DNA from 3 places in the Halobacillus sp. Marseille-Q1614 genome. Region 2 is predicted to be linked to each of the others. Evidence: a T-box and tRNA genes for the amino acid it is inferred to sense, from the RefSeq annotation. Region 2 holds a T-box; the other regions hold tRNA genes.
The links. The T-box of region 2 lies ahead of tyrS (tyrosine--tRNA ligase). A T-box ahead of a tRNA ligase gene usually reads a tRNA of that ligase, here a tRNA-Tyr.
Positions count from the first base shown of each region.

Region 1: it encodes a tRNA-Tyr, which carries the amino acid that the T-box ahead of tyrS (tyrosine--tRNA ligase) is inferred to sense. The anticodon was not compared.
Region 3: it encodes a tRNA-Tyr, which carries the amino acid that the T-box ahead of tyrS (tyrosine--tRNA ligase) is inferred to sense. The anticodon was not compared.

Region 1 covers NZ_CADDWH010000001.1:2,076,181-2,079,435, forward strand. The annotation lists gene HUS26_RS10465 (hypothetical protein) at 374-970, opposite strand; tRNA gene HUS26_RS10470 (tRNA-Leu) at 1,307-1,388, opposite strand; tRNA gene HUS26_RS10475 (tRNA-Cys) at 1,393-1,466, opposite strand; tRNA gene HUS26_RS10480 (tRNA-Gly) at 1,522-1,593, opposite strand; tRNA gene HUS26_RS10485 (tRNA-Gln) at 1,598-1,672, opposite strand; tRNA gene HUS26_RS10490 (tRNA-His) at 1,692-1,767, opposite strand; tRNA gene HUS26_RS10495 (tRNA-Trp) at 1,779-1,849, opposite strand; tRNA gene HUS26_RS10500 (tRNA-Tyr) at 1,871-1,956, opposite strand; tRNA gene HUS26_RS10505 (tRNA-Thr) at 1,967-2,042, opposite strand; tRNA gene HUS26_RS10510 (tRNA-Phe) at 2,054-2,129, opposite strand; tRNA gene HUS26_RS10515 (tRNA-Asp) at 2,192-2,268, opposite strand; tRNA gene HUS26_RS10520 (tRNA-Met) at 2,282-2,358, opposite strand; tRNA gene HUS26_RS10525 (tRNA-Val) at 2,395-2,470, opposite strand; tRNA gene HUS26_RS10530 (tRNA-Glu) at 2,477-2,551, opposite strand; tRNA gene HUS26_RS10535 (tRNA-Ser) at 2,569-2,661, opposite strand; tRNA gene HUS26_RS10540 (tRNA-Asn) at 2,666-2,740, opposite strand; rRNA gene rrf (5S ribosomal RNA) at 2,750-2,863, opposite strand; rRNA gene HUS26_RS10550 (23S ribosomal RNA) at 3,034-3,255, opposite strand, start outside.
Region 2 covers NZ_CADDWH010000001.1:703,163-706,417, forward strand. The annotation lists gene HUS26_RS03455 (transglycosylase domain-containing protein) at 1-1,204, opposite strand, end outside; T-box leader at 1,327-1,534, shown strand; gene tyrS (tyrosine--tRNA ligase) at 1,581-2,852, shown strand; gene HUS26_RS03465 (hypothetical protein) at 3,159-3,255, shown strand, end outside.
Region 3 covers NZ_CADDWH010000001.1:3,040,310-3,043,564, forward strand. The annotation lists gene rocF (arginase) at 1-35, opposite strand, end outside; gene HUS26_RS20295 (HAD hydrolase-like protein) at 222-392, opposite strand; gene HUS26_RS15150 (hypothetical protein) at 406-603, opposite strand; tRNA gene HUS26_RS15155 (tRNA-Ala) at 707-782, opposite strand; tRNA gene HUS26_RS15160 (tRNA-Gly) at 789-863, opposite strand; tRNA gene HUS26_RS15165 (tRNA-Lys) at 890-962, opposite strand; tRNA gene HUS26_RS15170 (tRNA-Gln) at 1,195-1,269, opposite strand; tRNA gene HUS26_RS15175 (tRNA-Tyr) at 1,330-1,415, opposite strand; tRNA gene HUS26_RS15180 (tRNA-Thr) at 1,437-1,512, opposite strand; tRNA gene HUS26_RS15185 (tRNA-Val) at 1,517-1,592, opposite strand; tRNA gene HUS26_RS15190 (tRNA-Glu) at 1,596-1,670, opposite strand; tRNA gene HUS26_RS15195 (tRNA-Thr) at 1,691-1,762, opposite strand; tRNA gene HUS26_RS15200 (tRNA-Asn) at 1,766-1,840, opposite strand; rRNA gene rrf (5S ribosomal RNA) at 1,857-1,970, opposite strand; rRNA gene HUS26_RS15210 (23S ribosomal RNA) at 2,072-3,255, opposite strand, start outside.

The DNA of each region.
Region 1 (3,255 bases), 1.4 Mb from region 2:
TATTCTGAAAAATACTAACCAGTGCTTAGATTATCATAACAGGAAAAGCTCTTCAACCTTTAATAGGCTGATAATCATAAGCAGGAAAGATAGGCTATTACCACTTACTTAAGCGCTTACCATATAATAGAGGATTACCAGTAAATTACTAATACAAAAAGCCTTCAACATCGCGTTGAAAGCTTTAAGTAATCGTTCACCAATATTGTTATACACAGCTGAAAATAGATCAATTTACTAAAAATTTATAGTGGATACAACTCTGAAATCAGTGGAATTAGAATGAGATACCTCTAAGGTATAGTGGAGCTTAAATAGGTTTAGTTGAGCTTTTAACAAAGACTTTAAACAGCTTGGCTGGCAGGGCAAACACTTATCCTAACAATGAATTAATCTGATCTAATAATGAATTTAACAGCCCGGATACTTCATCAAAAAGACCGGTTAGAAAACCATTACCATCAAGAAGACCAGCAACGGCACATAACAGGTTTCCAAGAAGGTTCCCAGGCCCCGGAACAGCTGTAAGGTCTAGATTGATTTCTGACAGGTCAAGTTGCAGGCCAAGTAAATCGAGGAAAATAGGGCCCAGATCAAGATTTAAGAGGTCACATTCTTCTTGTGCTAGAGCAGCAGCTTGCATAGTATCACCGCTCATATCTTCAGTTAAAGTGGCAGGTACGCTTTCGAAGGTTTCTTTTACATCAGTGGTGGTACCATCTGCTGAGACAGCCTCACCTTTAACAACTCCGCTCATTAATAACCCTTCTTCTTCATCATAAGAAAGGTTATCAACGGTAACCATTCCTTTAAAAGTTCTGCCATCTTCAAGATCACCTGTGACCTTCATGTTCTTAAGCAGCTTTGATCCTGTGGTAGATGGAGAGGCAGCCATCGTGTTAACAGGGGCAAGAACAAACGTACTTACTAAAGCAATCACCAGGGCTGCAACAAGAGACTTTAATTTCATTTGGTATCCTCCTCATTTTTGTAAGCGCTCTCAAAAGTTAACTCACTTGCCAGCCGTAAATTGTTTTCCCTTGAAACCTCAGGTAAAACTGATTATCTTTCTTTTTATAAAAAATGATTACATACCACTAGTATCAAGAAGGAAATTGTCGAGAATTAAACTAATATGACCTGCGCCCTTAGTTGTATTTGTAGTGCTTTAAAGCTTTTACGAATAAAGGTGGTAATACAAAGTAACAGTGAGCGCTTTGGACTCTTGATGATTATTTTATAAAACAAAAAGACGCTTCTACAAAATAGAAACGTCTAGGTTTTTTTATTATAATTTTCGTTTAAGTACCGGTGGTCGGGGTCGAACCGACACTCCGTGAGGAACACGATTTTGAGTCGTGCGCGTCTGCCAATTCCGCCACACCGGCATATTGGAGGCGGCAACCGGAATCGAACCGGTGATAAAGGAGTTGCAGTCCTCTGCCTTACCGCTTGGCTATGCCGCCACTAATTGAATAATATATTATATTCTTCGATGTAGCAATTATGAAGCTTTTCAAGAGCGAGAGACGGGATTCGAACCCGCGACCCCCACCTTGGCAAGGTGGTGTTCTACCACTGAACTACTCTCGCATAATGGCTGGGCCAGCTGGATTCGAACCAGCGCATGACGGTACCAAAAACCGTTGCCTTACCGCTTGGCTATGGCCCAACATTTTTAGATAAAAAAATGGGGCGGCTGATGGGAATCGAACCCACGAATGCCGGAACCACAATCCGGTGCGTTAACCACTTCGCCACAACCGCCATAATGAAAGCAGGGGTAGTAGGAATCGAACCCACATTGACGGTTTTGGAGACCGTAGTTTTACCATTAAACTATACCCCTATTTGAATAATAAAATTAAAATGGTGGAGGGAGTAGGACTCGAACCTACGAACCCGATGGGAGCGGATTTACAGTCCGCCGCGTTTGGCCAACTTCGCTATCCCTCCACGTTAAAAGTGGTGCCGGCCAGAGGACTTGAACCCCCAACCTACTGATTACAAGTCAGTTGCTCTACCAATTGAGCTAGGCCGGCTAGTCAAAAAATGGTGGCTCGGGACGGAATCGAACCGCCGACACACGGATTTTCAGTCCGTTGCTCTACCGACTGAGCTACCGAGCCAGACAAATGATAGTTTATCATTTTCAAATATTGAACTAGCTTATGTATAATAATGTAATCAGTGGCGGTCCGGACGGGACTCGAACCCGCGACCTCCTGCGTGACAGGCAGGCATTCTAACCAACTGAACTACCGGACCAATATAAATAATTTGGTTGCGGGGGCAGGATTTGAACCTGCGACCTCCGGGTTATGAGCCCGACGAGCTACCGAACTGCTCTACCCCGCGATATTGTGGGAAATTATATTCCCATTAGATTTTCAATGGTGGAGGATGCAGGGCTCGAACCTGCGACCCCTTGCTTGTAAGGCAAGTGCTCTCCCAGCTGAGCTAATCCTCCAGGAAGTGGTGACCCGTACGGGATTCGAACCCGTGTTACCGCCGTGAAAGGGCGGTGTCTTAACCACTTGACCAACGGGCCAAACGTTATGATGTTAATGGCGGAGAGCGAGGGATTCGAACCCTCGAAACCGCGTGAACGGTTTACACGAATTCCAATCGTGCTCCTTCGGCCAGCTCGGACAGCTCTCCGTAATGGCTCCACAGGTAGGATTCGAACCTACGACCGATCGGTTAACAGCCGATTGCTCTACCACTGAGCTACTGTGGAATAATATCAACCTGGCGACGTCCTACTCTCACGGGGGTATACCCGACTACCATCGGCGCTGAAGAGCTTAACTACTGTGTTCGGCATGGGAACAGGTGTGACCTCTTCGCTATCGTCACCAGATCTATTGATCTGTTTCTTTTTTAGGGACAAGATATATTATATTGTCCTTTTGAGAAAATATCAAGGGTTATTTTAAAACTTTTTAGTAAACCCTCAAAACTGGATAAGACTGATGGAATCAAACCAAGGAATGTCTAGCGGCAACGCCTAAGCGTTTTCGCTTTTCTTTTAAAGTTAAGTCATCGATTGATTAGTATCCGTCAGCTCCACGTGTCACCACGCGTCCACCTCGGACCTATCGACCTCATCGTCTCTGAGGAATCTTACTAACTTATTGTTAGGGGAAATCTCATCTCAAGGGGGGCTTCATGCTTAGATGCTTTCAGCACTTATCCCGTCCACACGTAGCTACCCAGCGATGCTCCTGGCGGAACAACTGGTACACCAGCGGT
Region 2 (3,255 bases):
ATCCGCCTGAGCTCAGTTCGCGTTCAGCAAGCGTTTCATACTCAGCTTTAAGCTCTTCATCCCCGCGGATATCTTTTAATGAATCTCCATTTTTTTCAGCTAAATATGCAACCATCTTATCTTTAGCCCGCTTGTTGGCTTCTGTTACTAAGAATGGATATTTTTCTCTAGCTCTTGAGGAAGGTTCCCGAAGGTTTTCTTTCAAGTCAAATTTCATTGCTTTATCGTATTCTTCTTTAGAGATATATCCAGCGCTGTACATACGGCTTAAAACTTCGTGCATTCGCTCAATGCCGGCTTGGAGGTTTTCATCAGACTTAACTTCTCCATTGTTTAGAAAAGGTGTATAGCTGAATGGATTCTGGGGTAAACCAGCTATAAAAGCAGCCTGGGCAATTGAAAGTTCATCAGGACCGACACCAAAGATTCCTTCAGCTGCTGTTTTTACACCTGCTATGTTATCTCCATTTGCATTTCTGCCAAATGGCACAATGTTTAAGTAAGCTTCAAGTATTTCTTCTTTTTCAAAAAACTTTTCGATACGCATAGCAATAAGTATTTCTTTTGCTTTTCGTTCAAAAGAGACTTCATTTGTGAGTATCTGGTTTTTAACGACCTGCTGAGTTAATGTACTTCCTCCCGTTTTAACAGCAGAGTTCGTAGCCTCTTGAACGATCGCCCGCAATACGGCTTTTGGGACGACACCATCGTGGGTTTCAAAATACTCATCTTCTGTAGCGATGACCGCATTCTTTAAGTTTTTATCCACTTGATCAAGTGAGATTTCATCACGGTAAAGGTCTGTGCGTACTTCACCGAGTAATTCTTCCCCGGCGAAATATACTTGTGATGTTTCTTCATAATTATAAATTTCTGACTGAATTTCTTCCGGGCTTTGTGCAGGCTGGTCTTTAACAAGTGAAGCGAAATAACCCGCTCCTACACCGCCGGCAAAAAATAAACCTATGATTCCGATTAAAATAAAAAATAAAATGACGTTCCAAACAACATCGTATCCAATTCTGAAATTTTTCTGGATCGTGCCGTTTCCCCATAGGGACTGAGTTTTTCCCCATAAAGACTTCACTAAAGGCCTTGATCTTTCCCATAAGGATCGGGATTTTCTCAACGTTTCTCCCCATAAGGTAGTAGTTTTCGCCTTAATGGCCTTCCAATTTATTTTATTATTTGGCTTTTTCGACATAAGAAAACCTCCTAAATTCCACATAATATTATAACATAAGCGGACATTAACAGACATAAATCGATAGAAAAAATAGTTGATTTCCTGTTTTGATTATGCTATAAATTGGATTACAGTTAAATGAGCGAGCTATGAACGATTGAAGTAGAAAATTATTCCCTGTTCTTAAGAGAGCTAACGGCGGGTGGAAGTTAGCACAAAATAATTTTTGAATTACGGTCGGGAGCATCTTCTGGTGTGAATCAGAAGACGGTGATGAGCCGTTATTAAAGAGAGTGGCACATAATATGTGCAATTAGGGTGGTACCGCGACAAGACCTCGTCCCTTTTCCAGGGATGGGGTCTTTTTGTGATCATAAAAAGGAGTGAACGAGGTATGGATATTCTACAGGATTTAGAAAAACGAGGACTCATTAATCAAGTAACAGATGAAGAAGGATTAAGAAAGCATTTAAATGAAAAGCAAGTGACGTTATACTGCGGGTTCGACCCGACAGGAAGCAGTCTTCATATTGGGCACCTGCTGCCGATCCTTATGCTGAAAAGGTTTCAATTAGCTGGTCACCGTCCAATCGCTTTAGTTGGCGGCGGAACAGGAATGATTGGTGATCCAAGCGGACGTTCTACAGAAAGGCAGTTGAATTCAGCAGAAGTTGTTTTAGGATACAGTGAAAGTATTAAAAACCAATTGGCTAAACTGCTTAATTTCGACGAGGGAACGAATGCGGCGGTTGCCCGTAACAATCATGAGTGGCTTTCAGAAATGACCATTATTGATTTTCTCCGCGACACAGGAAAGCACTTTGGGATAAATTACATGCTGGCAAAAGACTCAGTGGAGTCCAGGATCGAAAGCGGCATTAGCTTCACTGAGTTTTCTTACATGATCCTGCAGTCATTAGACTTTAAGAAATTGAATGATAAAGAAGACTGTACTCTTCAGATCGGTGGAAGCGACCAGTGGGGAAATATTACAGCTGGACTTGAACTTATCCGCCGTTCAGCTGCCGGTGAAAAAGAAACGGAAGCTTACGGTTTAACAATGCCTTTAATTACAAAAGCGGACGGCTCCAAATTTGGGAAAACAGCAGGAGGAGCGATCTGGCTGGATCCGGAACAGACTTCTCCTTATGAATTTTACCAATTCTGGATTAACGCCGATGACCGCGATGTCGTGAAGTTTTTAAGATACTTCACTTTCCTTTCCCATGAGGAAATCGCTGAACTTGAAAAAGAAGTAGAGACTCAGCCTGAAAAGAGAGCAGCTCAAAAGCGTCTTGCCGAGGAAATGACAAAGCTTGTCCACGATGAAGAAGCCCTTAAGCAGGCGCAGCGCATTACAGAAGCACTGTTTAGCGGTGACATTAAAGCTTTGACAGGTGAAGAAATAGAACAAGGGTTTAAAGATGTTCCGGCTTTTGAAACTGAAGAAAAAGAAGCATCCTTAATTGAATTGCTTGTACAGGCAGGAATTTCATCATCCAAACGTCAAGCGAGAGAAGATATTAAAAATGGGGCCGTTTATATCAATGGGGAAAGAAATCAAGATCTTCAGCATACAATTACGGCAGAAGACAGGATAGAAGACAGATTTACAATCATTCGAAGAGGGAAGAAGAAATACTTCCTCATTCGCTACACTTCCTAATTGTGAGAAGAACCGTGGCTGGGTGTCACGGTTCTTTTTTGTTAAACGCCATTGTAGATATTATCCAGAAAGCAAGAGGTTCTGCGAGACTCCTGCTTAAAAAACGGCGGCCTGTAACCCAGGGTCACGAGCAAGGAGGCTTGACCGTTCTCCGCGGAAATCGAGCAGGTTTCCTTTTTAAAATCAACATTAAATATTGATATAGCTTTGTTATTAAAGTCTGGCAACGATTAACACTCATATTCCATTAGGAAAGTGCCAAAATATAAAAGCTCCACCAAAACGATGTGTGAGGAGGATATTTTCATGAGAAACAGAAATATTCAATGGCTTCCAATTATTGCTTCTATTGGTATAGGTGCAGCCACCTACAGCATGATGACAGGTCAGGCTAATCAGCTTC
Region 3 (3,255 bases), 2.3 Mb from region 2:
ATAGGTACGCCTACAATAGAGATTTGCTTAACCATACCAAATTCCTCCTTTTACTATCTCATCTAATTGTAGACGTTTTCATACCAATGACTCAACTAGACAAAATTGTGTATATATATACGTTATAAATGAGAAATCACCTTTTTTATAGCATGGTTCAGACTATCAGCTATCATCATTTTTTGAAATATTTCCGGAGTCTTTCTATGAAATCGGCACCTTCACTTCCTGCCCCTGTTAAGACTAGTACTTTTAGTGCCAGCCTGTTCGGCTGCCTGTATGTCCTTCATTCGACCTCCAATCACCCATCTTTCCTGGAGATTAAATTCATTATCTTTACAGGCTTGCTCGATCATGCCGGTTTTAGGCTTTCTGCACACTATCCATTCCAAACCCCAGCAATTCCTATTTAAATGCCTTTTCTGTTGATTTACCTTTAGAGATCCCTGGTTGATTGGTAAAAGAAAATACGAGAAACCCGTTCTTTTTTAAAAGTTCGAGATGCTCTCTTACTTCAGGATATAATGTAAAGCTTCCTGGGTATTCAATTTGGCTGCTTCCCCCAAGTGTACCGTCACGGTCGATAAAAACAGCTTTTTTCATAGGAACACCCCTTTTTATTCCTGCTGTCTTAAGAAAAACTGCTTAACAAAAAAAGGCTGACATCTCAATGATGACAGCCTAATGATGTAATTCTGATTATGTATGGTGGAGCCTAGCGGGATCGAACCGCTGACCTCCTGCGTGCAAAGCAGGCGCTCTCCCAGCTGAGCTAAGGCCCCGAACAATGGAGCGGGAGACGGGATTCGAACCCGCGACCCCCACCTTGGCAAGGTGGTGTTCTACCACTGAACTACTCCCGCACTCAGGTGCGGATGAAAATTAAAAGTGAGCCATGGAGGGCTCGAACCTCCGACCCTCTGATTAAAAGTCAGATGCTCTACCAACTGAGCTAATGGCTCGTAATTAAAATAAGTTCTCGTAAGTTTGTTGAGTGACGATGCTCGTCGTGTTGCAAGCTTATTCAGTGATGCCGCACTCCTCGCAAGCCTGCAGGAAGCTTACTCATGTGGTTGGCTTGCTCTACCAACTGAGCTAATGGCCCTTAATAATAAGTGGTTTTCATAAATTAAAAATCATTTAAACACAAGAAAATACCTAGCTCTTATTTAAGCTAGATGTAAGTTGAAAAAATGGCTGGGCCAGCTGGATTCGAACCAGCGCATGACGGTACCAAAAACCGTTGCCTTACCGCTTGGCTATGGCCCATTGATGACATTAAGTATTATTACCATATCCAACTTATTTATTCCATCTTTTTAAATAAAATGGTGGAGGGAGTAGGACTCGAACCTACGAACCCGATGGGAGCGGATTTACAGTCCGCCGCGTTTGGCCAACTTCGCTATCCCTCCACTATTCAAAAATGGAATCAATGGTGCCGGCCAGAGGACTTGAACCCCCAACCTACTGATTACAAGTCAGTTGCTCTACCAATTGAGCTAGGCCGGCTAAATGGTGGAGGATGCAGGGCTCGAACCTGCGACCCCTTGCTTGTAAGGCAAGTGCTCTCCCAGCTGAGCTAATCCTCCAAATGGTGACCCGTACGGGATTCGAACCCGTGTTACCGCCGTGAAAGGGCGGTGTCTTAACCGCTTGACCAACGGGCCAAAAAAATGTTCTTCTTCAGAGCTTCCAGCCGGATTTGAACCGGCGACCCCTTCCTTACCATGGAAGTGCTCTACCACTGAGCTATGGAAGCAAGTGGCTCCACAGGTAGGATTCGAACCTACGACCGATCGGTTAACAGCCGATTGCTCTACCACTGAGCTACTGTGGAATAGTGAAGCTTATTAATGAGGCAGCGTCCTACTCTCACGGGGATATACCCGACTACCATCGGCGCTGAAGAGCTTAACTGCTGTGTTCGGCATGGGAACAGGTGTGACCTCTTCGCTATCGCCACCTCATCTATTATATGGAGGTAAACCCTCAAAACTGGATAAGACTGATTGGAATCAAACCGTCATAATTTGTAGCTGCAACGCCTAGGCGTTTTCGCTTTTCTTTTAAAGTTAAGTCATCGATTGATTAGTATCCGTCAGCTCCACGTGTCACCACGCGTCCACCTCGGACCTATCGACCTCATCGTCTCTGAGGAATCTTACTAACTTATTGTTAGGGGAAATCTCATCTCAAGGGGGGCTTCATGCTTAGATGCTTTCAGCACTTATCCCGTCCACACGTAGCTACCCAGCGATGCTCCTGGCGGAACAACTGGTACACCAGCGGTGTGTCCATCCCGGTCCTCTCGTACTAAGGACAGCTCCTTTCAGATTTCCAACGCCCACGACGGATAGGGACCGAACTGTCTCACGACGTTCTGAACCCAGCTCGCGTACCGCTTTAATGGGCGAACAGCCCAACCCTTGGGACCGACTACAGCCCCAGGATGCGATGAGCCGACATCGAGGTGCCAAACCTCCCCGTCGATGTGGACTCTTGGGGGAGATAAGCCTGTTATCCCCGGGGTAGCTTTTATCCGTTGAGCGACGGCCCTTCCATACGGTACCGCCGGATCACTAAGCCCGACTTTCGTCCCTGCTCGACTTGTAGGTCTCGCAGTCAAGCTCCCTTGTGCCTTTACACTCTGCGAATGATTTCCAACCATTCTGAGGGAACCTTTGGGCGCCTCCGTTACTCTTTGGGAGGCGACCGCCCCAGTCAAACTGCCCACCTGACACTGTCTCCGGACCGGATCACGGTCCTGGGTTAGAATGTCCGTACAGCCAGGGTGGTATCCCACCAGCGCCTCCACCGAAGCTAGCGCTCCGGCTTCTCAGGCTCCCACCTATCCTGTACAAGCTGTACCAACATTCAATATCAGGCTACAGTAAAGCTCCACGGGGTCTTTCCGTCCTGTCGCGGGTAATGCGCATCTTCACGCATAGTATAATTTCACCGGGTCTCTCGTTGAGACAGTGCCCAAGTCGTTGCACCTTTCGTGCGGGTCGGAACTTACCCGACAAGGAATTTCGCTACCTTAGGACCGTTATAGTTACGGCCGCCGTTTACTGGGGCTTCGGTTCAACGCTTCGCTAAAAGCTAACGCATCCCCTTAACCTTCCAGCACCGGGCAGGTGTCAGCCCCTATACTTCGCCTTACGGCTTCGCAGAGACCTGTGTTTTTGGTAAACAGTCGCTTGGGCCTTTTCACTGCGGCTCCTCGGCAGAGGAGCACCCCTTCTCCCGAAG